Regions from separate parts of the Robbsia sp. KACC 23696 genome, predicted to be linked through region 1. Evidence: predicted binding sites of a transcription regulator. Region 1 holds the regulator's gene; each other region holds the start of a gene.

The links. The regulator HrcA, encoded in region 1, represses chaperone genes, less so after heat shock. The targets are predictions, from matches to a motif close to TTAGCACTCNNNNNNNNNGAGTGCTAA.
Region 2: rpoH (RNA polymerase sigma factor RpoH) is a predicted target of HrcA. The motif match lies at 1,981-2,007, and genes of this name have one in related genera.
Region 3: groES (co-chaperone GroES) is a predicted target of HrcA. The motif match lies at 6,076-6,102, and genes of this name have one in related genera.

What each region holds. Positions count from the first base shown of each region.
Region 1 is NZ_CP156626.1:3,028,585-3,039,060, reverse strand. It holds gene ABEG21_RS12730 (AsmA-like C-terminal region-containing protein) at 1-657, opposite strand, end outside; gene ABEG21_RS12725 (hypothetical protein) at 864-1,307, shown strand; gene glnE (bifunctional [glutamate--ammonia ligase]-adenylyl-L-tyrosine phosphorylase/[glutamate--ammonia-ligase] adenylyltransferase) at 1,545-4,664, shown strand; partial or broken gene ABEG21_RS12715 (DNA repair protein RecN) at 4,672-6,132, opposite strand; partial or broken gene ABEG21_RS12710 (AAA family ATPase) at 6,259-6,510, opposite strand; gene ABEG21_RS12705 (NAD kinase) at 6,519-7,442, opposite strand; gene hrcA (heat-inducible transcriptional repressor HrcA) at 7,699-8,730, shown strand; gene hemH (ferrochelatase) at 8,800-9,966, shown strand; gene ABEG21_RS12690 (RNA-binding S4 domain-containing protein) at 9,963-10,476, shown strand, end outside; gene ABEG21_RS12685 (hypothetical protein) at 10,417-10,476, opposite strand, start outside.
Region 2 is NZ_CP156626.1:877,271-887,746, forward strand. It holds gene cyoE (heme o synthase) at 1-74, shown strand, start outside; gene ABEG21_RS03540 (SCO family protein) at 90-863, shown strand; gene rpoH (RNA polymerase sigma factor RpoH) at 1,008-1,916, opposite strand; gene ABEG21_RS03550 (acyloxyacyl hydrolase) at 2,374-2,943, shown strand; gene ybiB (DNA-binding protein YbiB) at 3,044-4,135, opposite strand; gene ABEG21_RS03560 (fumarylacetoacetate hydrolase family protein) at 4,288-4,986, shown strand; gene ftsY (signal recognition particle-docking protein FtsY) at 5,066-6,178, opposite strand; gene ABEG21_RS03570 (pitrilysin family protein) at 6,667-8,091, shown strand; gene ABEG21_RS03575 (pitrilysin family protein) at 8,088-9,485, shown strand; gene ABEG21_RS03580 (nitroreductase) at 9,539-10,234, shown strand; gene ABEG21_RS03585 (acetyl-CoA C-acyltransferase) at 10,231-10,476, opposite strand, start outside.
Region 3 is NZ_CP156626.1:1,267,043-1,277,518, forward strand. It holds gene ABEG21_RS05230 (hypothetical protein) at 1-928, shown strand, start outside; gene ABEG21_RS05235 (iron ABC transporter permease) at 989-2,644, opposite strand; gene ABEG21_RS05240 (ABC transporter substrate-binding protein) at 2,755-3,705, opposite strand; gene ABEG21_RS05245 (ABC transporter ATP-binding protein) at 3,743-4,579, opposite strand; gene ABEG21_RS05250 (porin) at 4,581-5,774, opposite strand; gene groES (co-chaperone GroES) at 6,320-6,610, shown strand; gene groL (chaperonin GroEL) at 6,799-8,448, shown strand; partial or broken gene ABEG21_RS05265 (bifunctional hydroxymethylpyrimidine kinase/phosphomethylpyrimidine kinase) at 8,876-9,043, opposite strand; partial or broken gene ABEG21_RS05270 (bifunctional hydroxymethylpyrimidine kinase/phosphomethylpyrimidine kinase) at 9,521-9,964, opposite strand; gene ABEG21_RS05275 (rubredoxin) at 10,094-10,264, shown strand; gene ABEG21_RS05280 (deoxyribodipyrimidine photo-lyase) at 10,362-10,476, opposite strand, start outside.

The sequences.
Region 1 (10,476 bases):
CACGGCGGTCACGCGCGCATGATCGATCGACAGTTGCGACAGGATGGGTTGCAGGCGCAAGAGCGATCGCCACGCCAGCGTGGCTTGGATACGGTCGACGCTCGCATCGGATTGCGCCGGGTCGTTTTCGCCGATATGGAGGTCGGTGACGGTGAACGTCGGTTTGAAGCCGGTCCAATGCGCGCCGATCCGGCCGATGTGAACCGGCGCATGCAACTGCGCGCTGACAAGCGCTTCCACCTTGGGGCGAAAGCGATCGACATTCGGCATCACGACATAGCGCAGCATCAAGGCAACGGCGCCGAAGACGAAATAGACGATCAAGGCAATGATCGTCACGACCGCCAGTACGCGCTTCAATACCCGCATCGAACAAGCGAAATAGCGCGCGCGTCGGCTGCGCTCGTCGGGGCCCGAGGGGTCGCGACCGTCATCGTCGCCACCGCTGCCCCCCCCATCACCGCTCCCCCCATTGCCACCTGCGGAGGCACCGGAAACGATGCCCGGCGCGTTCTGGACGGCCCACTTGCCGCCGCTGGCAAAGGACGCGAGATGCGACGCTACACGGCCCACGCTCTTGGCGCCTGCCCGATGTACGCGGTCTTGCGATTGCGCTGGCGACGGTGACGGGGTGGCGGGCGCGCGGCGATCGAGCATGCGGCGGTAGTTGGGCAGGCAGTGTGAGTTGAGGGCGACGTTCCAATGTATCACAGTGCCGCTGCAGGCCAGGTGAAGCGCGACGCGATGACGGGCCCGTCCTTCGGGCGAACGCTATCTCAGAATGTTCAACAAGCCGCGACCGAGGCCCCGCTGACGCATGGGGTTCAAATACACTCGGATTCGATAAAAACAGGAGTGCAAAAATGCGAACCCAGGTCATGGCAGCGATAACGATAACGCTGACGGCATTGGCGGGTTGTGTGACGGACGCCCAGTTCGAAGCGGGGGTTGGCGCCCTGAAGGGGCGGCCCTTGTCGGATGCGATACAGGTACTGGGCTATCCCACCGGCGAGCGTCGGATCGCCGGGACGCACATCGTTCATTGGGGCGCGAAAACCACCGATATGGTGCCGGTCACGACGTTTGCGCAATCGACGCAGACGGGGTCCATCGGTAAAACCGATTTCGATACATCGAAAACGACGCGGTCGACGCAGTTCGTCCCGGTCACGACCACGTGCGACATCAATCTGCAAGTCAACGAAAACAACATCATCGTCGGCGGGAGCTATGCCGGCGATCTGGACGGCTGCCACAAGGCTATCCGGGCGATGGATGCGTATCGCGCCTCCCGCGGCATCACCTGACGCGTGCCCGAATACGGTTGACCAGGATTTCCGCTGTGACGCGTTTTGGCATACGCTTCCGGTTCTACCGGTGAATCGTGTGTGCGTGCCATGTCCCAACTTCCTTCCGCAGTTCCTTCAGCCGCGTCTGCGGCCCCATCCGATGCTGGCGGGGAGGGCGGCGCGCCGACGCTGTCTCTGTCGCCGACGCTGTCGCAGCGCTGCGCGGCCTATTCCCGCTATGCGGCCCGAACCTTCATGGCACGTCCCGACGTTGCCGGCTATGTCGACGCACAAGGTGCCCAGCCTCTGACCCGTGAAAGCATCGTCGCGCGTCATGCCTGTCGTCGCGATGAGGCGGAGGCCGAGATCCGTGCGACGCACACGCTGCGCGCCGATGCGGTGCTCGATGACGATCAGCGCCACGATGCCCTGTGCACGGCGCTGCGCCGCCTGCGTGCCGACATTTTCTGCACGGTGATGGCCCGTGACCTGGCGGGGCTGGCCGACGTCGCGGAGGTCACCGGTGCGATGAGCGATCTGGCCGAGGTCGTCGTTGCGGAGGCGCTGGACACGATCCAGAGTGCCATGATCCGCCGCTTCGGCACGCCCACGGCGGAATCCGACGGCGCGCCGCTGACGCTCGGCGTCGTCGGCATGGGCAAGCTCGGTGGTCGCGAATTGAATGTGTCGTCCGATATCGATCTGATCTTCGTCTACGAGGAAGAGGGACAGACCACCGGCGGCGAACGCGCGGGTATCGACAATCACGACTTTTTCACGCGGGTGGGGCGCAAGCTGATCGGGGCGCTGTCCGAACGCACCGCGGATGACTATGTCTTCCGTGTCGACATGCGTTTGCGGCCGAACGGCGATTCCGGCCCGCTGGTCTGCAGCATGGCGATGCTGGAGGCCTACTTCTTCGTGCAAGGTCGCGAGTGGGAGCGCTACGCGTGGATCAAGGGGCGCTTGCTGCCGTGTGTCGATCAAAGCGTCGTGCGCGATGCGCAGGCGCGGCTTGCGGTGCAACTCGATCAATTGGTGCGGCCCTTCGTCTATCGGCGCTATCTGGATTTCGGCGTCATCGACGCGATTCGTTCGCTGCATCGGCAGATCGGCGAGGAGGCACGGCGACGGGCGCTGCTCCGGCCGGACCTGTCCGACGACGTGAAACTGGGACGCGGCGGCATTCGCGAAATCGAATTCGGCGCTCAGGTGTTTCAACTCGTGCGGGGCGGGCAGGATCCGGCGCTCCGACTGCGACCGACATTGCAGGTCTTAGCAATTGCAGCGCAGCGCGGCTTGATCGGTGACGCCAACGTCGATGCGCTGCGTGCCGCCTATGATTTTCTGCGGCGCATCGAGCATCGTTTGCAATATGCGGAAGATGCGCAGACGCACGCGATGCCGGTGGAAGCGTCGCGCCGTGTCGCTTTGGCTGCCGCGATGGGATATGCCGATGCGCAAGGCATCGGCGATTACGCGGCGCTGCAAGCGGCTTTGGCCGGGCATCGCGACGTGGTGGAACGGGAGTTCGAACAGGTCTTCGCGCCACAGGATGCACCGCCGGCCGGCACCTTGCCGACCGGCGCATCGGCCGACGGTCCGGCCTTGCGTGTGGGCGGCGATGCGCCGGCGGCGCTGTCCGCCGTTCCGCCGTCTCACGCCGTTGACGATGCGGCCGCGGCCTTGTGGCATGAAACCTCGGCGGAGGGCGGATCGGATGGGCCGCAAGGGCGCGCCGCATTGCGGCAGTACGCGGTCAGCCTCGGGTTGATCGACAGCGACGACGCGGAAAAGGGAGGCGAGGCGCGTGCGGAGGCGACAAGCAAACGCCCCGGCGCTGATGATGTCGCGCTCGACGAGCTGGTCGCGCGGATGCGGGCGATGCATACGGCCTCGCGTTATCAGCAGTTGCCGTCGGAAAGTCGCGAGCGGGTCGATGCACTGGTCCGCCGTGCGCTGGTCGAACTGTCGGCATCGGCCTCCGCGGCATCGCGTGACGCGGCTGCCGCGGGCGAGTCCGGCCCGAGTGCCCGACGCCTGGTGTTCGTGCGCTGGCTCGATCTGCTGGAACGGATTTGCGGCCGCCGCGCTTATCTGGCCTTACTGACCGAGTTTCCGGCGGCCTTACGCCGTGTACTCGACGTGCTCGCCGGCGCGCAGTGGGCGGCCAGCTATTTGATCAAGCATCCGCAATTGCTCGATGAATTGCTCGACGACCGCACCGTGCACGCGCCCTTCGATTGGCCGGCGTTCGCGCGGGATCTGCGCGAGAAGCTGCGCGGCACGGCCAAGGCTGCCGGCGTTGGCGGCGCCCGCGTCCAGGCCGCGCCCGACGTCGAGCAGCAGATGGACCTGCTGCGTCATGCCCAGCATGCCGAAACCTTTCGCATTCTGCTACGGGATCTGTACGGCGTATTGAGCGTGGAAGCGGTCAGCGACCGCCTATCGGAATTGGCCGACACGATCCTCGACGTGACGTTGGAGACCGTCTGGCGCGCGATTGCCGAGCGGCCGATGCTGGATGGCGACCTGCCGCGCTTTGCGATCATCGCCTATGGGAAATTGGGCGGCAAAGAGTTGGGATATGGTTCGGACCTCGACCTGATCTTCCTCTACGACGACCAGCGCGAGGGCGACGACGTGGCGGAGCATTACACGCGTCTGGCGCGTCGGCTTATCAGTTGGTTGACGACGGCGACGGGAGCAGGCCAACTCTACGATGTCGATCTCCGGCTTCGGCCGAACGGTTCATCGGGCTTGCTGGTGACGCCGATCGACGGATTCCGTCGCTACCAACAACGCGCGGCGGGTCAGGCCAACACGGCGTGGGTGTGGGAGCATCAGGCCATCACGCGGGCGCGCTATTGCGCGGGCGATCCGGCGATCGGCGCGACGTTCGAGGCGATCCGCACCGAGGTGCTCGCGACGCCGCGCGACGGGCAGGCGCTAGCGGCCGAGATCGTCGCGATGCGCGATCGCGTGCATGACGGGCATCCGAATCACAGCGGTCTGTTCGATCTGAAGCATGACCGAGGCGGCATGGTCGATATCGAGTTCCTGGTGCAATACGGCGTTCTGTTGCATGCGGCGCACCATCCGGCGCTGATCCGCAATAGCGGCAATCTGGCCCTGCTCGATGTCCTGGCGGGATTGGGATTCGCGCCGATCGACGACATCCATGCGGTGCAGGCCGCGTATCGGCGTTATCGGATTCTGCAACATCGAGTGCGGCTGGACGGCGCCACGCATGCCCGCGTGGCATCGCCGCGGGTGGAAGCGGAGCGGCAAGCAGTCCGCCGACTATGGGACCACGTGTTCGGCAACACGACGCCGGCGTTGGATCCCACGTTGTCGGGGGATCCGATGGGCTAGGCGCCCCTCACGCGGACAGCATTTCCTTCGCATGTCGGCGCGTCGTCGCGGTGATGTCGATGCCGCCGAGCATCCGTGCGATCTCCTCGATGCGTTCGCTGCCATCGATCCGATTGACCGCGCTGACGGTCTCGCTTTCGGCGCCGATCTCGTCGCCGCCGACCGCGGCCTGCGTCGTGATGTCCCGAACCTGCTTTGCCACGCGCAGATGGCGATCGCCCCGTGCCGCGACTTGCGGCAAGTGCGTCACGCACAACACCTGGCGCATGCCACCCAACTGATGCAGCAGCCGTCCGACCACTTCCGCCACCGCGCCGCCGATACCGGTATCCACTTCATCGAAGATCAGCGTCGGCGTCGGGCTGGCGGCGCTGGCAATGACCGACAGCGCCAGACTGATCCGTGCCAACTCCCCACCCGATGCCACTCGGGCCAAGGGGCGGCGCGGCACGCCGGGATGCCCGGCCACCAGAAACTCGACCTGTTCCAGACCGTTCGGGCCGCCGACCAGATGATTGCTGTCGCCATCCCGGACGGACTGTAGCGGCGTCAGCGCAACTTCGAAACTGCCGCCCACCATCGACAGCTCCTGCATGCCGGTGGTGACGCCCGCCGATAGCACGCCCGCCGCGGCGTGCCGAATCGTCGACAACGCCTGCGCGGCTTCACGATAGGCCAGGGCCGCTTCCTGTTCTGCTTTTTCGAGCGCCGTGAAGTCCGCCTCGGCGTCCAGCGCCGCCAGTCGCGTGCGCCGTTCGCCCAAGGCATCGCCGAGCGCTTCCGGTGCGATGCGGAACTTCCGCGAGGCCGCGTGGAGCGCGTTCAAGCGCTCGTCGACTTGCTCCAGCCGCTGCGGATCGAGATCGAGGCGCTGCGCGTAATGCGTCAACGAGTAGACCGCTTCCTGCAGCTGAATTTGCGCGGGCTCCAGCGCGAGGAGGACATCGCGCAGATTCTCGTCGATATCGGCCAGTGCCTGGATACGGCTCGTGATCGCTGAGACGCGGCCGATCAGCGCATCGTCGGATTCGGACAGGACATCGATGGCACCGCGTACCCCGTCGATCAGATTGGCGGCGTGGAAAAGGCGCTGATGCTCCTGGCCGATTTCTTCCCACTCGCCGGCCTGCGGCGCCAGCGTCTCCAGTTCATTGACCTGCCAGGCCAACTGCTCGCGTTCGAGCTGAATCTGCTCGCTGCGCTTGCGCGCGTCGTCGATGCGCGCGCGTGCCGCACGCCAGTCTGCCCAGGCCGAGGCGGTGCGCGCAGCGGCTTGCGTCGCGCCGGCGTGGGTATCGAACAGCAGCCGCTGCGCATCGGGCCGCATCAAGGCCTGATGCGCGTGCTGGCCGTGGATATCGACGAGCATTTCGCCCAGTTCGCGCAACTGGCCCAGCGTTGCCGGCGTCCCGTTGATGAAAGCGCGCGAGCGTGCACCGGTCGCATCGACCACGCGGCGCAAAATCACCGGCGGTCCGACCGGCGCGGATCGTGGCGCGCCGCTGCGGGCGGATTTGCCACGCGTCGGCTTGGCGACGTCCTTCGTGTCCTTGGCCGCCGCAGCCGCGTGCGCCTCGGCCGCATAATCGGCGTCGTCGAGCGCATGGTCGCGCAGCCATTCGGCCAGCGCCGGCGGCGCGTCGAATACGGCACTCAGATCGGCGCGCACGGCCCCGTTGCGCACCACGCTGCCATCGCTGCGTGCGCCCAGGATCAGCGCCAGCGCATCGATCAGAATCGATTTGCCCGCGCCGGTCTCGCCGGAGAAAACGGTGAATCCCGCGTCGAACTCGATGTCGAGGCGGTCGACGATGACGAAATCGCGAATCGAAAGGTGTCGAAGCATGACGGCGTTCAGTTCTGCCGTGGATCGTTGGCCGGATGTTCATTCCAGTACAGCTTCTTGCGCAGCGTGGCGAAGTAGCTATATCCCACCGGATGGAGGAATGGCACCGTATGTGAGGAGCGCCGGATCTCGATGATGTCGTCGAGGGCCAGGGCCGTGAAGGATTGCATGTCGAAATTGACGTTGACCTCGCGGCCGCCGATGACCTGCACGCTGATCTCGGATTTGTCCGGCAGCACGATCGGGCGATTCGACAGCGCCTGCGGCGCGATCGGCACCAGCACGATCCCACCGGCCTGCGGATGCAGGATCGGGCCCTGGGATGCCAGCGCATAGGCAGTCGAGCCGGTCGGCGTTGCCACGATCAGGCCGTCCGAACGCTGCGAATACATAAAGCGCCCGTCCACGACGACGCGTAGTTCCGCCATGCCGGAGAAGCCGCTGCGGTTCACCACGACATCGTTGAAAGCGAGCGCGTCGTATATCTGCTTGCCGTCGCGCATGATCCGCGCCTCGAGCAGCGTGCGCTCCTCGCGTTCGTACTGACCGTCGAGCAGTTCCGGGACCACCCGGTTCATATCGGCGATCGGGATATCGGTGATGAATCCCAGACGCCCGTGGTTGATGCCGATCAACGGCGTGCCGTACGGCGCCAATTCGCGCCCGACGCCCAGCATCGTGCCATCGCCGCCGACGACCACCGCGACGTCGGCGCGCTCGCCGATCTCGGAGGTTGTCGCCACCGACGGCTTGGCCTGCAGCGAATCCAAATGATTCTTGAGATCGATCTCGCCAGCCGTCGCCGCTTCGAAAATCAATGTAAAGCCGCGTGCTTCGATGGCGCGAGCCAGCGTCAGCAACGGTTCGCCGATATTCGGCGTATTCGGCCTGCCGATCAGCGCGACGGTCTTGAAGGGGGAGCGTGTTTCCATTTGCGCATTACACCACAGGCGATGGGGAGAACTCTACCGCAACGGCATCGCCGCGTCCCTCGGGCATTCGGCCAGTGCCTTGGCGAAATGGCACGCGCAACGGTTGATCGACGCGCACGGCCGGCGGTCCCATTGCAACGACTCGCGGGGCGTCGGCTGCGGGCGCAATCGAACCGCAGTGGCGGAATTACCGCTATTCGCTTGTAATCGCTGCCGTTACCGGCCTGCTGGGGGCGGATTGCGCTAGAATTCCTTCATGCTAGACCCTCGCGCCCAAACACTGCTGACGACCCTGATCGAACGGTATATCGCCGAAGGTCAGCCTGTCGGCTCGCGCACGCTGTCTAAGTATTCCGGACTGGCGCTCAGTCCCGCGACGATCCGCAATGTGATGTCGGATCTGGAGGACCTCGGTCTGGTCACCAGCCCGCACACGTCGGCGGGTCGGATCCCGACGCCGCGCGGGTACCGGCTGTTCGTCGACACGATGCTGACGTCGAAGCCGCTGACCGTCGACGGCGAGGCCGCCGATTTTGCAAAGCGGGTGGCGGCGCAACTCCAGCAAGGCCAGCCGCAGAAGGTCGTGGCCGCCGCCGCGGGCATTCTGTCGAATTTGTCGCAGTTCGCCGGTGTTGTCCTGACGCCACGCCGCAGCCAGAGTTTCCGGCAAATCGAGTTCATGCGCTTGTCCGACAAACGCATCCTGCTCGTCATCGTCACGCCCGAGGGCGACATCCAGAACCGGATCATGGCGACGCAGCGCGAGTATTCGCCGTCGCAGCTGGTGGAAGCGTCGAACTATATCAATGCGAATTACGCCGGGCAGTCGTTCGAGGAAGTCCGTCGGCGCCTGCGTGAAGAAATCGACGCCGTGCGGGCCGATATGACGCATCTGATGCAGGCGGCGGTGGAGGTCGGCAGCGAGGAAGCGTCCGGCGACGGCGACACGCTGCTGATTTCCGGCGAGCGCAATCTGCTGGAAGTCACGGACCTCTCGTCCAGCATGGACCGGATGCGTCGTTTGTTCGATCTGTTCGACCAGAAGACCAGCCTGCTGCAATTGCTCGACGTATCGAGCCATGCGCAGGGCGTGCAGATCTATATCGGCGGCGAGTCTAGTCTGGTGCCCATCGAGGAGATGAGCGTGGTCACCGCGCCCTACGAGGTCGACGGCAAGATCGTCGGTACGCTCGGCGTGATCGGTCCGACGCGCATGGCCTATGACCGTGTGATTCCGATCGTCGATATCACCGCGCGACTGTTGTCGAACGCATTAAGTCAGCACTGATCCGGTCTCCCAGGCGCAGCGATGGCGCCTCGGGGTACACTGACGAACAGCCTGCCAATGCGCCTCACTATGAATTCACCGATCAGTGCCCTCGGCGCGGACCTTTTGTCCGAGCCATCCGCCGCAGCGTCCTCGGCCATGTCCGCATCGCCATCGCTTACCTCACCTTCAGCTGTCCCGCCGGCATCGTATGGTGCGTCGTCGTCCGTCGCCGATGCACGGGCAGCGTCGGGAACGGCGGTATTGCTGATCAATCTCGGTACGCCCGATGCGGCGGAACCGGGCGCGGTAGGACGCTACCTCACGGAATTTCTGTCGGATCCGCGTGTCGTCGAGATTCCGGCGCTGTTGTGGCAACCGTTGCTGCGGGGCGTCATCGTCCCGCTGCGCTCGCGCGCCTCCGCTAAAAAGTACGCGTCGGTGTGGATGGACGAAGGATCGCCGCTACGGGTCTACACCGTGCGGCAGACCGCCGCCTTGCGCAGTCGATTTGCCGAACTGGGTCTGCCGGTGCGCGTCGAGTATGCGATGCGGTACGGCACGCCGAACATCGGCGCGCAGATCCGCGCGCTGCAGGCCGACGGCATCGAGCGGATTCTGCTGTTGCCGATGTATCCGCAATATTCGGCGTCCACGACGGCGACCGCTTTCGATGCAGCCTACGATACCTTGCGCCAGATGCGCGACCAGCCAGCATTGCGGGCCGTCAAATCCTATCCGACGGACCCCGGCTATATTGCTGCGCTGGCCGAGCAGGTGGCGCGTTTCTGGCGGGAACACGGCGCCCCGGACTTTGCAGCCGGCGACAAGCTGCTGCTGAGTTTCCATGGCGTGCCGAAGCGCACCATTACGCTGGGAGACCCGTACCAGGCCGAGTGTCTGGCAACCGGCGCACGGCTGGCGGAAGTGCTTGAGCTAGACAGTGATGCCTGCCGGGTGACGTTCCAGTCGCGTTTTGGCAAGGCCGAATGGCTGCAGCCTTATACGGAACCGACGGCGATCGCCTTGGCGCAGTCGGGAACCCGACGCATCGACGTGTTCACGCCCGGCTTTACCGCCGATTGCCTGGAGACGATCGAGGAAATCGGCTTGGAAGTCCGCGATGCCTTCCTGCATGCCGGCGGTGACACATTCCGCCGCATTCCCTGCCTGAACGATGCGCCGGCATGGATTGCCGGCCTTGCCACCCTGTGCGCCGATAATCTCGCCGGCTGGCCCGGCGGTCCGTCGCGATGAGTCGCGGGCGGTCGGGCCGTTCCCAGCAAAAGGGGACGGAGGCCGGGGCACGTGACGACGCCGAGGCGCGGGGCCCGAGCAAGGGCGCCGACACGCAGGGCGGCAAGGCACGTATCGATAAATGGTTATGGGCGACGCGCTTCTTCAAAACCCGGTCGCTGGCGCAACAGGCGGTGCAGAACGGCCGCATCCGCGTGGGCGAAGATCCGGTCAAACCGTCGCGGGATGTCCGTATCGGGGAGGTCGTGACGATCGATATCGAGGCGGGGCGATGGATTGTCGTCGTGCGGGATGTCAGCGAAGTGCGGGGCCCGGCACCGGTGGCGCGGTTGCTCTACGAGGAAACCGAGGCGAGCGCTCAGGCGCGGGAGGCCGAACGCACGCGTCGTCAGCTGTTTCGCGAGCCGGCCGATGGCTGGCACGGCCGGCCGACGAAACGCGAGCGACGTGTTATTGCGCGAGTGGGGAGTTCAGCTCACGATACGCCCGATGGCTGGCCGGATAGGGATT
Region 2 (10,476 bases), 1.4 Mb from region 1:
TCTATCTGTCGCTGCTGTTCGCCGCCTTGCTCGTCGACCACTACGCGCAGATGCTTTACGGCATATTGGCCTGAACCCGGCGCGGCACCATGTCCTTCGACCGCCGCCCCCCTCCCGCCGATGCGCGCGCGAGCGGTGCATCGCCACCCCCGCGAGCCGTTCCGCGTAGGCGTACCGTGCTGGGCGGTCTCGGCGTTGTAGGCCTCAGCGGTTTTCTGTCGTTCGCGGGCGTGCTCGGCGGCTGCGGCAAGCGCGGCCCGGATTTCGATAACCTCGATATCACCGGCAGCCGCGATTTCGATCCCCGATTTTCCCTTCCCGACGCGCAAGGTGCCGTTCGTACGATTGCGGACTGGCACGGCAAGGTGGTCGTTCTACTGTTCGGCTATACGCAATGTCCGGATGTGTGTCCGACAGCGCTCGCCGAGTTGGCGCGTGCAAAAGCGCGTCTGGGCGACGATGGCACCAAACTTCAGGTGGTGTTCGTCAGCGTCGATCCCGAGCGTGATACGCCGCCGATCCTGACCGAATACGTGCACGCCTTCGATCCCGGCTTTATCGCTTTGCGTCCCCCGACGGATGCGGCGGTTCAGCAATTGGCGAAGCAATTCCACGTCTACGTCGAAAAGACACCGGCCGCCGCGCCGGCCTCAGGAGCCTCAGCGGCCATTGCTGTAGCGCCCAATGGCACCAATGCGACAAATGGCGACGCGGGCGCGTATGGCATTGCGCATACCGCCGTCAGCTTCGTATTCGACCCACAAGGGCGTTTGCGTCTGTACGCGAAGGATGGGGAAGGGGTGGACCGGTGGGTGCACGATGTGCGTCTTCTGCTGGCTCCGGACGCCGCCGCGGTCGCATAAGACGGCTTGACCCCGGGACACAGCTGCCCCACGTCGGCGTGGCCGCCGGACCCGGTCTGAAACGAAAGGGGATGCGTCGATAGCACGAAGGCAGTACCGCCTCTCAGCGGGACTGCCTTCGGTTAAGCTGGTCAAGCCGTACGATCAGGCGAACGCGTTTAGCGCGCCGCGCATTTTCTTCATCGCACTGGCTTCGATCTGGCGGATACGCTCGGCCGACACGCCGAATTCGTCGGCCAGTTCGTGCAGCGTGGCGCCGCCGCTACCGTCGTCCTCAACATTCAGCCAACGTGCCTGAATGATCCGGCGACTGCGCTGATCGAGCGACTCCAAGGCCGTGCTCAAGCCGTCCGATTGCAGACGATCGAACTGACGTGTTTCCAGCACTTCGCTCGGCTCGGCGCGGGAGTCGGACAAGTAGGCAATCGGCGCATACGACTCTTCGCCGTCCTCGACCTGGCCTTCCAGTGCGACATCGCCGCCCGAAAGTCGACGCTCCATCTCCGCGACATCTTCCCGCTTGACCGACAATTCCTTCGCCAAACCGTCGATCTCTGCCGGCGTGAACGCCTGCGCGCTACGCTTATGGCTGCGCAGGTTGAAGAACAACTTGCGCTGGGCCTTGGTCGTCGCGACCTTCACCAGGCGCCAGTTGCGCAGGATGTATTCGTGGATCTCGGCCTTGATCCAGTGCATCGCGTATGACACGAGTCGCACGTTTTGCTCGGGATCGAAGCGCTTGACCGCCTTCATCAGACCGATATTGCCTTCCTGAATCAGGTCGGCGTGCGGCAAGCCATACCCCAGGTAGTGACGAGCGATCGAGACGACCAGACGCAGGTGCGACAGCACCAGATGCCGCGCGGCTTCCAGATCCTGATGCTCACGGAAATCGCGAGCGAACTGGGTTTCCTCTGCCTGCGTCAGCAGCGGGATCCGGTTGACCGCCTGAATATATGCGTCAATGTTGCCGATGTGCCCGGTCAGCAAGGACTTGGGCGTCAGCGCCAGCGCGCCGCCGCGCAAGGCCGCGCTGGAAAGGGTGGGGGACATGGCTTCGCTCACGGATTTTCCTCAGTTAGCAACGTCTATAGGACAGCGGTAAGACGGAAAGATATTAGCACTCAATGAAAGCGAGTGCTAATAGCTATTTGGACAGGATGTCCCACGAAAAGTTCAAAAACTATCAGGAAGCATCTCTTGATAGGGTAACGTCTATGGTACGCCTCTACTGCACCTACGTCCAGGGCACGGTCCGTTCCCGGACAGCGGACATTGTCTCAAAATCTTACATAAGTCCTTCATTTCCGCGCGATTGGGGACCCGTCAGCAAACTTTGTCACAAAGTGCTTAGAATGATTCCAGCATGTCCATGCGATCGCTAGTGCTTCTAGCGACATGCGTCCAAGCGTTCCCAGACAGACATTTCGATTAACTGTTTGATAACGCAATTAAATCAAAAAAACAACCGCAGTCCTTCCACTGCGGTAGGCAGACGATGGAGCAGTAGATGCCAATTACGAAAGTAGCGCTTCGCTGCGCGCTGATCGCGGGCGCAGCGATGATGTCGTGTGGTCCGACGTTGGCCCATGCGGAAAGTACCTGGGGGGCGCAGTTTGCCTACGGCTTCGCGAACGATCACGAAGTGCACACGCAAAAATTCGACCTGGGCTTGGTATGGGACCCGCATTGGACGTTCTGGCACATCGGCGGATGGAATTTCGCCGCGGTCGGTGAAGCGCACGCGGTGTACTGGGATGTCGGAACCAGTGCGCGCAAGACGATTGGCGAGTTCGGTGTCTCGCCGGTCCTGCGCTTCGAAAAATCGTCAGGCGCCTTGCGGCCTTACGTCGAAGCGGGTGTCGGTGTTCGACTGCTGACACATGATCGTCTTTCCGATACTTACACGATGTCCACCGCCTTCCAGTTTGCAGACATGGTCGGCCTCGGCGTCAAGTTCGGCAATCACCAGCAGTATCAGGTGGGATACCGCTTCCAGCATCTGTCGAATGCAAGTATCAAGAGCCCGAATCCGGGGATCGACTTCCACCAGATCTACGTGCAGTACAACTTCCGCTGATCCCGCGCTAATAGACGTCGGCGCCCGGGCGTGAAGCGCTGCCCGGCATGGCATCCCCCGGCCAGTCTGTTTCGGCTGCCGGGAACCGGTATGGGCTAGGCTAAGCTTGTCCGGCGATGTCGACGATCTGTTCGACCTGTCGGGCGATGCTGGCCGGCACGCGTGCCGGATCCGCAAGCGCGCTGCCGATCCAGTCGGCCGTCGCTTGCGCGTCCATCGCCTGGGCCGCGTCCGGCAACTGCAGCGATGCCGGATCGGTGGGCAGATCGTCGCTCCGGCTGGGATTCACCAGCACATCGGCCGCGCCGTCCCGCAGCCGGTCGATCTGCACCTGGCGCCGGACATCCGCCACGGCTTCGCCCTCGGTGCCGCGCGCGAGCAAGATATCGCCTCGCGCCAGAAACGGATGCGCTTGAAACAGGCCCGCGAGGCTGTCCCGGTAGGGCGGATGCGTATAATTGACCAGCCGCACGCCACTTTCGCCGGCGGCATAGGCAAACACATCCAGCAGTTTCACCAGCGTATGCGCGCTGTTGCGTACGCCCATCTTGGCGCGCAGACGCAGCAGGCGATCCAGTCCTGTCGACAATACATCGATTGGCATGAACACCGGCTTGCCCGCGTGAAGCAGAGCGCCGGCATCAGCTGCCGATTCGGCGGGCGGCAGTCCCATCGCGGTAAATATCGCGGCGCTGGTGACGCGGCCCGGGTCCGTTCGCACGCCGTGGACAACGACCGGCACCCCCCGTTGCGCCAGCAAAGCCGCGAGCAAGGGGACCAGGTTCGCCATCTTCCGGGCCCCGTTGTACGACGGGATCGATACCGGGCGGAAATGAGGCGATCTCGTGGCGCCCGACGCGGATGCCGACAGCACCGGTATGGCGCCGTGCGGAAAAGCGATCGCGTTCACGCGCGTTTGGGCTGCAGCGAGCATGCCCGCCAGTTCGTCGGGCGTTTCGCCCTTGATCCGGTAAGCCATCAACAGCGCGCCGAGCGCGACGTCGTCCACGCGGTCGTCCAGGATCGCGGTGAACAGCGTTTCGGTATCCTCGCGCGACAAGGCACGCGCGCCGCGGGCGCCACGGCCGATTTCCTTGATCAGGTGAGCACAGCGAAACGGCTCGCCGGCAGAGGGGCTGCGCTGCGGATCAGGGGGCGCGCCGGCGGCACTGGCAGGGGAAGGCGGGTGCATAAAGTTCAAGTTCGGTAAAAGACGGCTGTCGCGAGTACTATAGCGCTTTCATCGGCAAGACTGCCGGCACGTTCGTGCGCCGTCCCGTCGATGCGCGGCTTTCCCCCTATTCCGATTCGATCGTTTTTTAAGATGTTCTTGGGAGACTTGTGATGGCTTATGTTATCGAACCCCCGGTTCAAGCCGCGGTTCCTGTGGCCGGCGCCAACGCCGACTTTCCGGTGCGCCGAATCTATTGCGTCGGCCGCAACTACGCGGCACACGCGCGCGAAATGGGCCATGATCCGGACCGCGAGCCGCCGTTCTTCTTCAGCAAGCCGGCCGACGCCGTCGTCTATGTGGCTCCGGGTAGCGAAGGCGCTTTCCCCTATCCGACGAAATCCGACGACGTGCATTTCGAGCTGGAGCTGGTGGCGGCCATCGGCAAGGGCGGAAAGAATATTCCCGCCGCGGAAGCGCTAGATCACGTCTACGGTTACGCGCTGGGTCTGGACATGACGCGTCGTGATCTGCAGGCCGCCTCGAAGAAGCTGGGTCGTCCTTGGGAAACGGCGAAGGGTTTCGATCATTCGGCACCGATCGGGCCGATCCATCGTGCCGCCGATATCGGCCATCCGTCGAAGGGCGCCATCTTCCTGTCCGTCAATGGCGAAGAGCGTCAGCGCGGCGATCTGTCCGACATGATCTGGTCGGTTGCGGAAACCGTCGAGTATCTGTCGGGTCTGTTTGAACTGTTCCCCGGCGATTTGATCATGACCGGTACGCCGGAAGGGGTCGGCAAGATCGTACGGGGCGACGTGATGCACGGCGTTGTCGACGGCGTCGGCGAGTTCAGCGTTAAGGTCGTCTAAAGTCGAAACGCGGGAAGGACCGGCGAGCGTCGCCGGCCTTTCCCGCGTTTTTTTGTGCATCGGTGTTGGTTGCGGCGTCTCAGCCGAGCAGCGCATCGGCGAATTCGACCGCCGAGAACGGTTGCAGATCGTCGACCGATTCACCGACGCCGATGAAGTACACCGGTACCGGGCGCTGCCGCGCGATCGCGGCGAGGATGCCGCCTTTCGCGGTACCGTCCAGCTTCGTGACGATCAGTCCGGTCAAGCCGATCGCGTCGTCGAACGCCTTGACCTGCGCCAAGCCGTTTTGCCCGGTATTGGCATCCAGCACCAGCAGCACTTCATGCGGCGCGCCGTCCATCGCTTTCGCGGTGACGCGTTTCACCTTCCGCAGTTCTTCCATCAGGTGCAACTGGGTGGGCAAGCGGCCGGCGGTGTCGGCCATGACGATATCGATCTTCCGCGCGCGCGCGGCATTCACGGCGTCGAAGATGACGGCGGCCGGATCGCCGCCTTCTTGCTCGATTACGGTGACGTTGTTGCGCTGACCCCAGACGACGAGTTGCTCGCGCGCCGCCGCGCGGAAGGTATCGCCGGCGGCCAGCAGCACGGACTGCCCGTATTTCTGCAGATGCTTGGCCAGTTTGCCGATGCTGGTGGTCTTGCCTGCACCGTTCACACCGGTAATCATCATGACCATCGGCTGTTCGCGGCCCAGCGTGATGGAGCGCTCCAGCGGCTTCAGCAGATCCACGAGCAGGCTGCGAAGCGCGGCCTTGACTTGCGAGCCCTCCGTCAGACGGTCGTTGCGGACTTTCTGGCGCAGACCGTTGATCAGGAATTGCGTGGCTTCCACGCCGGCATCGGAAAGCAGTAGCGCGTCTTCCAATTCCTCAAACAGCGCTTCGTCGACCTTGACCCCGACGAACAGCGTCGTCAGATTGGACGACGTGCGGGACAGACCGCCGCGCAGGCGTTGCAGCCAGGATTGCTTCGCGGCCGGCTCCGGCTCCGGCGGCGGTACGATCTCGAATACGTCGCGGACCGCCGGCGCGGGCGCGGTTACCGCGGCGACCGGGCTTACGCTCGCTGGCGGCACGGCTGCGCTGGGCGCGGCAGGTGCGGTTAGCGTGACAGGTGGTGCGGCAGGCATGACAGGCGCTGCAGCTGCGGCAGGCGTGACAAGCGTAGCAGGCGTCGGCGCGATGATCTGCGCCGCGGCAGGTGGGGCATCGAGCTGGCCGTTTGCCTCCGGAGCCGGGGCTTGCGCAGACGTGTCGCTAGCCGGTGCACTGGGTGCCGTCGGCACGACAGGCGGCGTCGGCACGGTCGGCACGAGAGGCGAACCGGCCGTCGGCGGCACGAACGCGGGTGCCGCAGCGGCGTGCGAAGCCTCCTGCGTCGGCGCGATGGACGGTGCAGGCGGCTGCGTCGGCGCCGTTACCGGGGCCGCGGGCGGCGGTGTGAAAACGGGCGGTGCGGGCGTGACAACAGGCACCGATGGCTGATGTTGCACATCGGCGTCGGTAACCGCGGGGGTAGGCTGCGCTGGCGCCTGTGGCGGCGTATCATCGCGCTTCTGTTCCGCGTTATCCTTGCTGTCCTGCTGAGAGCGGCCGAAGCGTTTGAAAAAACTGAACATTTGTGAAATCCGGAAAGCAACGCGCAAGCGCCCAGTATTCTAACAGAGAGGTAACGATGGATCTTGACGTCGCACTGGCGGAACTCGCTGTCGCGCCAGTTGCCGCGGGTGCGCCGTTGTCCGTGCATCGTTTGGATAATGGTCTGACGGTCTACGTACTAGAGGATCATCGGGCGCCGGTCGTGGCACATTCGCTCTGGTATCGCGCCGGGTCCATCGATGAGACCAGCGGCGTGACCGGCGTCGCGCACGTTCTCGAGCACATGATGTTCAATGGCACGAACCGATACGGACCCGGCGAATACGACAAGCAGATGCAGGCGCTCGGCGCGTACGCGAACGCGTTGACGTGGACGGACTATACCGCTTATACGGTGGAAGCGCCCGCCCGACATCTGGGGGCGGTGATGGCGCTGGAGGCCGAGCGGATGACGCGCCTCGCCATCGACGATGCCGAGTTCGCGCGGGAGATCCGCGTGATCATGGAGGAGCGCCGGCAGAGCACCGACGACGACCCGAGCGGGCTGCTCTTCGAGCAGCTGTATGCCACCGCCTTTCACGCTTCGCCGCAGCGCTGGCCGATCATCGGCTGGATGAGCGATCTCGAGTCGATGACGGCCGACGATGCCCGTGACTGGTATCGCCGATGGTATCGCCCGGAGAACGCCGTACTCGTGGTGGCCGGTGCCGTCGTGCCGGATCAGGTGCTGGCGCTGGCGCAAACGCACTATGGCGTCATCCCGAACGAGGCGTCGGCGCCGGTGCCGACGCGGCGTGCGCAGCGTGAACCCGAACAGGGTGGCACGCGACGCGTGGCGGCGCGCGCGCATGTGCCCACGCCGCAGTTGGCGCTGGGCTTCAAGGCGCCGCGCCTGCATCGGGCGCAGCCCGGCGGCACCGCGGAGCAGCAAGCCATCGACGAAGACGTTTTCGCGCTGGCGATTCTGGCCGAGCTGCTGGACTGGGGCCGCGTGCTGGAAACGGCGATTGTCCGCAAGCGTCGGCTGGCCGACGAGGCGTGGGCCTCGTTCGATTACCTGATGCGTGCCCCGGGGCTGTTTACGATCGGCGCAGTCTGCACGGCCGATGTCACGCCGGCCCGCGTCGAGCGCGCCTTGTGCGACGCGGTGGCGGCCGTCGCGCGCGATGGCGTCGACGAAGCGGCGCTGCAGCGCGTGCGGATGCAGATGATGGCGTCGCGCTTGTATCGCGCCGATTCCGTGTTCGAGCAAGCCGAGGAAGTGGGGCGCCTTGCAATGCTGGGTTTTGGCGACGATGCGCGTGCGATCGATGCGCGTCTTGCCGCGGTCACGGCGGCGCAAGTGCAATCGGTGGCGCAGCGTTACTTCAAACCGGAAACGATGACGGTGGCCGTGCTGATGCCCAACGATGACGGCGGCGACGATGCGGATGTCGCGGAAAACGAGCCGGCACCGTCACGCGTCGGAAAAGTTGGAAAAGGCGAGGGGACGGGCGGGTGATCGAACAGTGGACCAGTGCAAGCGGTGTACCGGTATTCTTCGTGCCGCGTCGCGAAGTGCCGATCGTGGATATCAATATCGACTTTGCGGCGGGTAGCGTATTCGATCCGCCAGGCAAATCGGGGCTGGCCGATCTGCTGGCCAGCGTGCTGTTGACGGGGCAGAAAGCCTACCGCGCGGTAGGCCCGTACGGCGACGAAACCTTGCCTGCCATGCGCGAAGAAGCCGCGGAGCATGCATTCGATCGCATCGGTGCAAAGGTGGCCGCGGACGCGCAGGCGGACCGTTTGTCGGTCGGACTGCGGGCCTTGTCGCATCCGGTGTTGCTGCGGCATGCGATCGCGCTGACCAGCGCGATGCTGGCGGTGCCGTCGTGGGCCGCGCGGCCGATCGCGCGAGAACAGGATCGCTTGCTGGCGTTCGCCGAGGAGCAATTGATCGATCCGGAGCAACTGGCGAACCTGCGTCTGACGCAGGCGCTTTATGGCGATCATCCCTATGGACGCCTGCCCGATGTCGAGAGCCTGGAAAATATTACGACGGCGGATCTGCGCGCGTTTCATCGGCAATATCTGACGCGCGATCGCGCGGTTCTCACGATCGTCGGCGATCTATCCGCCGACGATGCCAAGGCCTTGGCCGAGCAATTGGCCTTGGCGCTTCCCGCCACCGCACCGGGTGCGGACGTGTCGACAGTCAGATCGAAAGCGACCGTAATCGATGCGCCCTCGGTGATTCGAGGCGCCGCGCTCGACGCGGCGCTGGCCGATCTGCGCATCGACGCCGGGCCGTCGGCAAAAGCGGGCGAGCAATGGATCGCGCATCCGGCCAGTCAGGCGCATCTGCTGATTGGCGCCTTGACGCCGGGAATCGGGCATCCCGATTATTTTCCGTTGATGCTCGCCAATCGCATGTTTTCCTGGATGTTGAACGATACGGTTCGGGAGCGCTTGGGATTGGCATACGAGGTGTCCAGCACGCTGTATGCGTCGCGAGTGGGCGAGCATCGCATCGTCGTGAAGACGCGGGCGGATCAGGCGCGCCGCTGCGATCAGGCGATCCGCGATACCTTGCGTGCGTTTGTCGGCGATGCGCTGTCCGATCAGGCGATGCTGCAGGACCTCTATCTCCGAACGCGCACCGAAATGGTCGAGGGTCGGGATCTCGCATTGGATTCGAATGCGAAACTGCTGCGGCAGGCCGCCGACATCGGCTTCGAGGGCTTGCCGTTGAATCGTATCCAGACGTGGGTCGACTCGGTGCTGGAGGTGCGCTACGCGCAAGCGCGGGAGACCTTTGCACGCTGGATCGATCCGGCGCGTCAGGTGCGCGTCGTCGTCGGTGCCAGCGAGATCGCGGAGGAGGGAGTGTCGCGCGCGTCGGAGGCCGAATGAACCGACTGCCGGAAAGCGCTCTGTCCGAAAGCGTGCCGACGCAAAGCGCCGTCATGCCGCGCGGCGCCGACGCGCCGTTCGCGATCGATAGTGGCCATCCGCTGCTGACGCGGTGTTCGACTCGCCAGTTTCTGTCGACGCCCTTGCCGGACGGCATGCTCAGGCACTTGCTCGCCGTTGCGCGGCGCGCGCCGAGCGGTGCGAATCTGCAACCGGGCGAGATCGTTCACGTCAAGGGCGCGGCACGGGCGACGTTGAGCGCCGCCTTGTGCGACGCGCATCGTGCGGGTCTGCACGAGCCGGAAGACTACGGTTATTTTCCGGATCCGATGCCGCACACGCTGCGGCGACGCCAGGTGGCCGCCGCCCAGGCGCTGTATCAGGCGCTGGGCGTGGCCCGCGATGACGGCGTCGGTCGTGCCGAACAGTTCACGCGCAATTTCTGCTTTTTCGATGCGCCGGTCGCGCTGCTGGTGACGATCGATTCGAGACTCGGCGCGGGCGGCTATATGGACCTGGGCATGATGTTGCATGGCCTGATGGTCGCGGCGGAGGCCGAGGGCATCGCCAGTTGCGCGATTGGGGCGATGGCGCATTTCCCGCGCCTTATCCGTGCGTCCCTTGGGTTTCCGGACAGCCGCCTTCTGGTGTGCGGCATGGCCTTGGGTTATCGCGACCCGACGGCGCCGGTCAATACCTGTCGCACCGCCCGTCTCGCAGTCGACGATTTCTTTACCGAAATCGGCTAGAGGACAGCATCGTCGCGCGCGAGCAAGGCCGCGGCGCCCAGGCCGCCTGCGCCGGCAATCGCGGCCAGGCCGAGATCGCCGGTTTTCCCATCGCGGAGCAGATCCGTTGCCATCCGCACCAACGCGATCGCACCCGAGGCGCCGATGGGATGTCCACGCGCGATGCCACCGCCACGCCGGTTCAATTGCATCACGTCGATCCCCAATTGCTCGGCAAACGCGAACGCCTGGGATGCAAACGC
Region 3 (10,476 bases), 1.8 Mb from region 1:
GTTGATGGATGGGGGCGGGATCGTGTTCTCGTTGATGCAGGCGCAGGATGGCGAAGACGGGACGTTTCACGGTCTGGCGCGGTTTTTCGATTTTCCGGATAACCGCAGTTCGACGCTGACGGCGGCGCTCGCCTTCGACCTGTATGCGCAGGCGGCCGTGGTGCAGCAGATCGCCGGTGACCTGCTGATGCCGGTGCCGACGATCCTTGCCAATATCGCCGAGCCCGACGAGGCGTATCAGGCGGCGCGGCAACGGTTTGGTGCGACGCCCGTCGTATTGCGGCCGAATGCGGCCGGTGCCGGGTTTCAGGTGCGGGCGCTGCCCTTCGTCACGCCCGACGAGATCGCCCGCTTCGCCGCCGAGATCTCGCCGTACGACGATCATTTCCTCGTTCAGCAGTGCGTCGGGGGGCTGCCCTTATCGGTTGGCGTCCTGTTTCGCGATGGCAAATGGACGGTATTGCCGATATGCGCCGGCTTGGGCGTCAGCCACAGCGAGGGCGTCACGATGGGCGCGCGCGGCCGGCGTGGGGCGCAGGTGAAGCAGGCAATGATGACGCAGCGTACCGGTGGCGCGCCCGCTGCGGCCGGCCCCGACGACGGCATCGCGCTACCGACGCAGTTGCCGCTGTCCGACGCGGTGCTGGCGCGGGTCGACGAGGCGGCGCGCCGCCTCGCGCGGACATTTCGCGACGAAAGCTATTACCAGATCGATATGATCGCCACTGCATGGGGCGATGTGTATTTCTCGGCGATCTCGACGCGTCCCTCGTTGCGACGCGATGGTCCGTTCGCCTGGATGTTGCAGGCGGCAAGGATGACGCCGATCGATCTGATTCGTATCGAGCATCGCAACTACGCCGCATCGCAGGCGTTCCGACGCCAGCGCGTGGCGCGGATCGCCGAATGGGTTGCCGTGCACGGCTGAAGCAGGCGCGGCGGTAGCCGCGTCCCCCCGTCATGATGTCAGCGCGCTGCTCGCAGCGTCTCACGGCGCGCGCGACGACGTCAGACGGGATGCGATGCCGAGCAGCGTCGCGGAGACCAGAATCGACACCAGTCCCATTGCCATGCCATCGCCGATGGAGCCTTGTTCGAACTGACGCCAGACAAAGATCGAGACCGTCTGCAGGCCGCTAGGGGCGAGCAACAGCGATGTCACCAGCTCGCGCGAAGCGGTGGCAAAAACGATCATCGATGCCGCGACCAGGGACGGCGCCACCAGCGGCAAGGTGATCCGCCATGCCGTGCGGGCGGCGGAGGCGCCGTGCACGCGCGCGGCGGCTTCCAATGACGCGCCGGATTGCCGCAACGCCATGCCTGCATAGCGGACCGGATAGGGCAGCATCAGACAGCTATACGACAGCAATAGGATGCACCACGTGCCATAGGGCGTGACCGGCCAGAACCGTTGATTCCAGGCGAGGATCAGTCCGACGGCCACGACGACGCCGGGCAACGCGTGCGGCAGCAAGCTCAGCGCGTCCAATGCAGCGCGACCGCGCAGCGTCGAACGCACCGCATACCACGCGCACGCCAGGCCCAGGGCCGCCGTCAACACGGCGGTGGCGGCCGCCAGTCCGGCGCTGGTGGCGATCGCGCTCAGCCCATCTTCGCCTTGCGAAAACAAAATGGTGAAATGCGCCGGCGTCAGGTTCGAGAGATGCAGACCGCCGGACAGCGTATGCGACAGCGCCGTGGCCAGAATCGCGCCGAGCGGGGCCCCCGTGGCGCACAGTGCAAACAGGCCGAATAGCAGCGTCACCGGCCAGCGCCAGACGCCGAGGGCGCGTGCCGCTACCGCCGCCGGCTTGCCGTTTTCCACCGAGACATCGCGACCGGACAGCGTACGTTGCTGCAGGGCGAACGCGCCGATCGCCAGTCCGGCCAGCAGCATCGAGAGGATCGATGCGCCGGGCAAGTCGATGGGCCAATCCGAGAAGCGCGACTCGATGGCGGTCACCAACACGGTGACGCCGGCGCGTGCCCCCAGTGCTGCCGGTGCGCCGAATTCCTCCACCGACATCGTAAAGGCCAGCAGTGCGCTGGCGGCGATCGCTGGGACGGCGAGCGGCAGCGTCACGCGTGCGAATGCGCGCCACGGTGAGGCACCATGGACGCGCGCGACGTCGGCCAGACGTCCGCCGATCTGCGCGAAGGCGCGCGAGACCGCGAAATAGACCACGGGGAACGTGGTCATCGTCATGACGAAGACAATGCCGGTAAACGAGAACAAGGCGTTGCCGGGATGGAGGCCCGTCAGCTGCTGCAGATAGCCGGCCGGTTGCAACAGCAGCATCCAGCTGAGTGCCGCGAGATAGGGCGGAATCAAGAAGGGGATCAGGAAGAGCACGTCCCAGACGCGTGCGAACGGCAAGGCGAACAGGCCGCGCACCGCACCCAGCGCGGTCCCGATGAGCGTTGCGGCGCACGCCACCGCAATGCCGAGCCGCACCGTATTACCTAGCAGGGTCCAGGTTTGTCGTGCACCGAGCGTCGCCGGCAGCGCGGCAAATGGCTGCGTGAAGCGGCCATCGGCGAGCGCCGGGAAGATCGCCTGCAAAACGATGAAGACAATCGGCAGCGCTACCACGATCGACAAGATCAGCCACAGCAGCGCGGGCGCGATAGATGCCAGACGCACGCCGCGCTGCGGTGATGCGTCGTGCCGTGGGGACCGTCGTGCGCCGACGGGATGGTCGGGATGTGGCCGGTTGTCGGTGTCGCGCCGACCTTGCGCGTCGACGATGTGACTCACGGCTGTGCAAACAGCGTCTTGAATCGCGCCAGCACGTCGGCGCGATTGTCATGCCCGGTCGCGCCGTCTTGCGGCAGCAGGCGCAGATCGTTGAACGATGCGCGCTTCAGCGCGATGTCGGTGCGTGCCGGGATTAGCCACGCTTCGCCGACCGCCTGTTGACCTTCCTTCGACAGCACATAGTCGATGAAGGCGCGCGCTTCCGCTTGATGCGCGGATGTTTTCAGCACCATCATCGGACGCGGGGCGATCACGGTGCCGCTGGACGGAAAGATCACCTTGATCGATTCGCCTTGTGCCGCCGCGGCGTAGGCAACGTAATCCACGGCGCCGAATACTGCCGCTTTCGCGCCTTGCAGCACCGGATTCAATGCTTGCGCATTCGGGCCGGATATCTGCATGCCGTTCTGCTTCAACGCGTCGAACAATTGCCAGGCCTGTGTGCCGAGGCGCGCTTGCAGACCCAGCAACAGGTCCGCCGATGCACCCGACAGCGCCGGGTCCGGCATCGTGACCTTGTCACGGAAGGCGGGCAGCGTCAGGTCATGCCAATCGGTCGGCTCCGGTGTCTTGCTCTGGCTGTTCCACACGATGCCAAGCGCCGAGATGCCTTGCGCGACGTAGTGCGGCGCCTTGAACGGCGCGGGAACGGCGTCGGCTTCATGGCTGCCGGCCGTCTGCCACGGCGCGAGCCAGCCACGCGCATCGAGGTCGTGCGCCGCATCCCACGACGCCGAAATCAGCACGTCCGCGCGCGGATTCGCCTGCTCGGCCTCCAGGCGCGCCATGACCTTGCCGGTGGTGGCCTGGAACAGATCGACTTTGATGCCGGTCTTCTTTTCGAAGCCCGCGGCGAGCTTACGGCTCAGCGTGCCTGGACCGGCCGTATAAACAGTAATGGCGTGCGTATCGGCATGCGCCGGCGCGGCGGGAGAGACGAGCAACATGGTCAGAAAAGGGAGGAAAGCGTGTCTGGCGAACAGTTTAACCAGCGCGTCGGGGATCGTCATGATGAAAAGCTTCAATGAGGTGAGCGGGGCGCACGGACGCTACGCGGCCGTGGGCGAGCGTGGCGATGTGAGACGCCAGGGCATGCGCTTCTTCGGGATCGTGGGTGACATAGACGGCGGTGGTGCCGAGACGCCGCAGCATCGCGCCGATGTCTTCGCAGAGACGGACACGCAGATCGCGGTCGAGGTTCGACAGCGGTTCATCGAACAGCAACACGTCCGGTGCCGCGACGATGGCCCGCGCCAACGCGACGCGCTGCTGCTGTCCGCCGGACAGCGCTTGCGGTCGACGCTCCGCCAGATGCGCGAGGCCGACCATCGTCAATGCGTCATGGACGCGATCGCGTCGCTCCGCGCGCGATACACCACGCATTTCCAAGGGGAAAGACACGTTGCCGGCCACGGTCATGTGCGGCCATAGGGCGTAGTCCTGGAACACCATGCCGAGCGAGCGCCCCTCGGGCGGCACCCAGACATTCGGCGGAAAGTCCGCCGCGTCCGACGGCGTCTGTGCGGGCGAGCGCACCGCGCCGCTGGCGACATAGCGCGTACCGAAGCGAATGGCGCCGCAGGAGGGCTGCAGCAGCCCGGCCAGCAACTTGAGCAAGGTGCTCTTGCCGCAGCCGGAGGGGCCGAGCAGGGCCATCGTCGTGCCGGCCGGCACAGTCAGTGTCAGCGCGTCCAACACCCATGCCGCATCGTCGGACACGGGCATCGGCACGAACGCATGGCTCAACCGATCGATGTGGATCGCGATGCCCGCGTCGCGCGGGCGCGTATCGAGGACATCGGAGGCGTCGTCGGCCGCCATATTAGAAGCGATGCCGGATGCCGACCATCGTGCCGAACTGATTGCTGCCGGCCACGACGTCGGTGCCGAAGCCATTCAGACCGAGGTTCGAGCCATGGCGATTCAGGACATAGCCGACGTTGACATAGACATCGGTGCGCTTCGACAGAAAGTAGTCGCTGCTGATCTGGAAGGACCACGGATCGCGGTTCGTATCCTTGAAGTCCTGATACATCGCGGTGGCCGACAGCCACAATGAAGGCGTGTATTTGTACGTCGCGCCGAGCCAGTAGAAGTTCGAGATCTCGGTGGCTTCCGTCGTCAGCGTCGTCAAATGCGTGGCGCGCCCGTCCCGATAGCGCCAGCCGCCGGAGACGTCGACCTTGGCGAACTTGTACTTGGCCGCCAGCGCGACGCTACGGTTCACATTGCCTTCATAGCCACCGACTTTCGCCGTGCTGGCGGCGTTGAGCGCTGTCGAGCCGCCGTTCTTCTGGTCATAGGCCAGCACGGCGCTGAACGGGCCGCCACGGTATTCGACGCCCCCTTCGATCACTTGCGCACGCCGGTTGTCGCCGGCCGTGGACGTGCCGAAGCTCACATCGTCATAGCCCTTGGAATACTGGGCCAATACATGGAAGGGGCCGAAGGCGTTCTCGTAACGCGCCGTGTTGTCGAGCCGGTCCGAGAAGACCGGATCTTGCATCTTGACCGCGTAGACGGCATTGCCGAGCGGGTTGTACTTGCTGACCCAGTCGAGGAAGATCCCGCCCTGGCGTCCCAAGGTGAAGCGACCGTAGGTCTTGTTCGACAGGCCCATATACGCCAGACGACCGAACTCGCGGCTGCCTTGCAGGGATTTGCCGCTGGTGATGTCGAAGCCGTTTTCCAACAGGAACAGGGCCTGCGTGCCGCCGCCCAGATCTTCATTGCCTTTCAGGCCCCAGCGCGAGCCGGACATATTGCCGGAGGTGGCACGAACGACGTTGTCCTTGCTGCCTGACGCCTCGCGTGCTGCCGAGGTCAGGAATTCGGCGCCGGAGTCGATCAGGCCGTACAAGGTCACGTTGGACGCTGCATGGGCGTGCGGGGCTGCAAGGACGGCAAGGGGAAGGAGGGCGGCGAGGGCACGGCGAACCGCACGGGCGGACGGCGTTGCGCGAAAGCGCGGGACAAACGATGCTGCCGAAGCGGCGATCATGGACGCGTTGGACACAGGGGTGCCCTCCACGCAAAGCGGGAAGTTCTTCATTTCAGGTCAGGTCCTCTATGGGATTCGATTGAGCCTGCAATGTAATAAATCGAAATGACTGGGGCGTGACAGTGTGTGAGACGGCTGAAGGGAGGCAAGGCGGGGATGGGAATAGGTCCTCTCCCTCCTTCTCGCGTATTTATAGGCTCCCGGTTCGCGATACACGCGTCTTGGCTTGCCCCGCGACCCGGTCCTACGGCCGTCCGGTCAGGTTTTCCCGGAAATTGCATCTGCGCCTTGAAATTGCCATAGGTCGCCCCTATACTTAGCACTCGTTGGCGGAGAGTGCTAACAGCCTTCCCAGAAGACGCCGGGAAAGGCCTGAAAGGGCCATCTGGCGGGGGTTTCGGGCTGTCAGTACCACGTCGGGCCGCGGAAACGCGGCTTTCGTCCCGCCACAGCTGCCTGTCTCAGGTGGCGCGGAGTCAACCGGGCGCCGATGCAGAAGCATCGCGCCACGCGCGATTTACCTCGTGGTCATGTCCTGTTTTGAATTGAAAGGAGTGTGTATGAACCTGCGTCCCTTGCACGATCGCATCATCGTCAAGCGTCTCGACCAAGAAACCAAGACGGCTTCGGGTATCGTTCTGCCGGATTCGGCAGCTGAAAAGCCGGACCAAGGTGAAGTGCTGGCCATCGGTGATGGCAAGCGTGATGACAAGGGCGGCCGTGTGGCCCTCGACGTCAAGGTTGGCGATCGCGTGTTGTTCGGCAAGTACGCTGGCCAGACCGTCAAGGTCGATGGTCAGGAACTGCTGGTGATGCGTGAAGAAGACATCATGGCGGTCGTGAACAAGTAATAGGCGCGTCGCGCATTCCCTGTGTTGGCCGGCCACGCTTCAGTGCGCGGCGCCGAACGGGAATGCGCCGCACCGGTACGGATGCGCGAGTTGCGCGCAGCGCAGTGAAAGAGGGCCGTGAGCCCGCGCCGCATCGTGCCGGAATCCTGTTGTTCGACAAGTACAAAGCATTCTAGGAGTTTGAGAACATGGCAGCTAAAGAAGTCGCTTTTGGTGATTCGCCCCGCGCGAAGATGGTCGAGGGTATCAACATCCTGGCCAACGCAGTAAAGGTTACGCTGGGCCCGAAGGGTCGTTTCGTGGTGCTGGAGCGTAGCTTCGGTGGCCCGACGGTCACGAAGGATGGTGTTTCGGTTGCGAAGGAAATCGAACTGAAGGACCGCTTCCAGAACCTGGGCGCGCAAATGGTCAAGGAAGTTGCTTCCAAGACCAGCGACAACGCCGGTGACGGTACGACGACGGCAACGGTGCTGGCACAAGCCATCGTTCGCGAAGGCCAAAAGGCTGTGGTCGCGGGCCTGAACCCGATGGACTTGAAGCGCGGTATCGATCTGGCCGTCGTGGCAGCGGTTGCCGAGCTGAAGAAGCTGAGCAAGCCGTGCACGACCAGCAAGGAAATCGAACAAGTTGGTTCGATCTCGGCCAACAGCGACGAATCCGTCGGCAAGAAGATTGCTGCCGCGATGGACAAGGTTGGTAAGGAAGGCGTCATCACCGTCGAAGACGGCAAGTCGCTGGAAGACGAACTGGAAGTGGTAGAAGGGATGCAATTCGACCGCGGCTACCTGTCGCCGTACTTCGTGACGAACCCGGAAAAGCAAGTTGCCGTTCTTGAAAATCCGTACGTCCTGCTGTTCGACAAGAAGATCTCGAACATCCGTGACCTGCTGCCGGTGCTGGAACAAGTTGCTAAGTCGAGCCGTCCGCTGCTGATCATCGCTGAAGATGTCGAAGGCGAAGCATTGGCAACGCTGGTCGTCAACAGCATCCGTGGCATCCTGAAGACCGTTGCCGTCAAGGCTCCGGGCTTCGGCGACCGCCGCAAGGCCATGCTGGAAGACATCGCTATCCTGACCGGTGGTCAAGTGATCGCGGAAGAAACCGGCCTGACGCTGGAAAAGACCACGCTGGAACACCTCGGCCACGCAGCACGTGTCGAAATCGGCAAGGAAAACACGACGATCATCGACGGCGCAGGCGAGTCGGTGAACATCGAAGCACGCGTCAAGCAAATCCGCGCGCAAATCGAAGAAGCTACGTCGGACTACGACCGTGAAAAGCTGCAAGAGCGCGTTGCCAAGTTGGCAGGCGGTGTTGCACTGATCCGCGTCGGTGCTGCGACCGAAGTCGAAATGAAGGAAAAGAAGGCACGCGTGGAAGATGCATTGCACGCAACGCGCGCTGCTGTCGAAGAAGGCATCGTTCCTGGCGGCGGTACGGCACTGATCCGCGCACTGGCAGCAGTGGCAACGGTCAAGGGCGCTAACGCCGATCAAGACGCAGGCATCAAGATCGTGCTGCGCGCGATGGAAGAGCCGCTGCGTCAGATCGTGTCGAACGGTGGCGAAGAAGCCAGCGTCGTCGTGGCTGCTGTGAAGGCAGAAAGCGGCAACGTCGGCTACAACGCAGCAACCAGCAAGTACGAAGACCTGGTCGCAGCGGGTGTGGTCGATCCGACCAAGGTGACGCGTAGCGCGCTGCAAAACGCCGCTTCGGTTGCTGGCCTGGTCCTGATGACGGACTGCGCCGTGGTCGATCTGCCGAAGGACGACGCGCCGGCAGGTGGTGGCATGCCGGGCGGGATGGGCGGCATGGGCGGCATGGGCATGGATATGTAAATATCCTTGCCCGTGGGGGCATACCTCGCGAGACGACGGCAGGTTCGCTTGTCTGTCTTATTGCGGGGGCGTCGATGGCGAGTTCATCGGCACGTGCCTTCACCGCACGGTGTTCCGCGGTCTCAGTCGGGCCGCGGACAAAGAAAAAACGCTGGGGATCCTTGGATCCACCAGCGTTTTTTTATGGACGGCGCATCAAGCGCCGCTTCTCCGATCGCGCTTAGTGACGCGAGCCTTGCATCGACCAGGCATCGATCGGTGCGACCCGACGCTCGGCGATGATGATCTCGCCACTGGCAGGCTGTGTCGGCGTGTCGGACGCCTCTTCCGTGCTCTCGACTTCTGCCGGCGGCGCGGCGAGATCGGCGTTGCCTTCGTCGTCGCTATCGTTGCCCGCGTGGGGACGCAGTCCCGGCGCGCCGGGGCCGCGGCTCCAGAAATAGCGATGCGGGATCCACGCGCCCATGCCCGGGCGGAAACCATGCCGCATCGCCTGCGCCAGATAGCGTTGCGCTTCGGCAATCGCATCCGGGGCGGTGTGGCCGAGCGCCAGCAACGCCGCGACGGCCGCCGCGAGCGTGTCGCTGAAGCCGATGCCGCTGCCCGGCTGGGAGCGCGCGAACGACACACGTCCCTCGGCGACCGCGGCCGAACTGCCGCCTTGTCCGATATCCCGGCTGTTCCGACCCGCCACGCCGTGCCACGGTCCCATCATCGGTGCCGCACCGGCAAAGCGATGATGGCCGATGCGGCCACGCTCGCTGAACACGGTATGGGCGTAGTCGCTGCCGTGGGCTGCGGACAACAGCACGAATTCCGCGCCGGCGTCGATGATGCGCGCAACCGCCTCGGCGGTGGCGGCATCGGCACCCATCGGGTCGTCCAGCCCCGCGCCGGCCGGCATCGCGGCGGTGGAGGGCCAGCCGTCGCGTTGCTCGGCCGAACGCTGCGCCAGCCGGTCGGACACGCGCTCGGCGAGCCGCTCTTCGGACAGCATCGCTTCCTCGATCAGCTCCTCGTCGATGAAATCGGCGGTGAAGCCGGCGCCCAGGCCCTCGTAGCTCGCCAATTGGCGCGCCAGGAAGGCATCGGCCACGACGATCGACGATTGCGGCACCAGCAGCTCACCGATCGCCGCGCACAGATGCTCGTCGGCCAGCATATGGCCATTGGCATCGCGGCCCAGATCGGGGTGCAGGATCAGCGGGAGGGTGTCGTAGTCGGCGACGACCTCGGCAATGGCGCTGGCGATCTCGGCGCGTACCGTGGCGCCGATCTTGAAGGCCGCCACAGGCATGTCCTCCAGCAACATGCGGGCTTGTGCCGCGACATGCTCGGGATCCACGGCCGTGACGCCCAGGCAATCCCGGGAATCGCGGACCGCGTATCCGGTCAGGACGCTCACGCCGTGGCAGCCCATGCTCGCAAAGGTGGCCAAGTCCGCCTGAATGCCCGTGGCGCCGGTGGGATCGGCAATGCCGAAAGTCAAAACTATGGGAGGGGGGGAACTTATCATGCGTCAATTTATTGCGCGGTCAGGTGCTCCGCGCGATGAGAAAAGCCCAGTCGGGCTTTTCGTCGATGCGCCAAACCGTTACCATCATGGTTTGCATTGTAGCGGATCGTCGTAGGACGCATCGAAAGAATGGAATATCAAAGCTGGATGTGCCTGATTTGCGGTTGGATTTATGACGAAGAGGCAGGACTGCCGGAAGAGGGCATTGCGCCCGGCACGAAGTGGGATGACGTGCCAATCAACTGGACCTGCCCTGAGTGTGGGGCCCGCAAGGAAGATTTCGAGATGGTTCAGATCTGATCCGCAACGCGTGTCTTGACGACGCGCGATGGATCGATAGGGCCGGACCCCGTCAGCACGACGCGGTCCGGCTTTTTGCGTGGTGCGATCGCCTGGCTCAGTTTTCTTCGGTGCCGACCTTTTTGACGACGTCGTAGCGCTCCAGCGTTCGCTGACGCGCCTCGGCGTGGTCGACGAGCGGACGCGGGTAGTGCTTGTCGAGCGTGATGCCG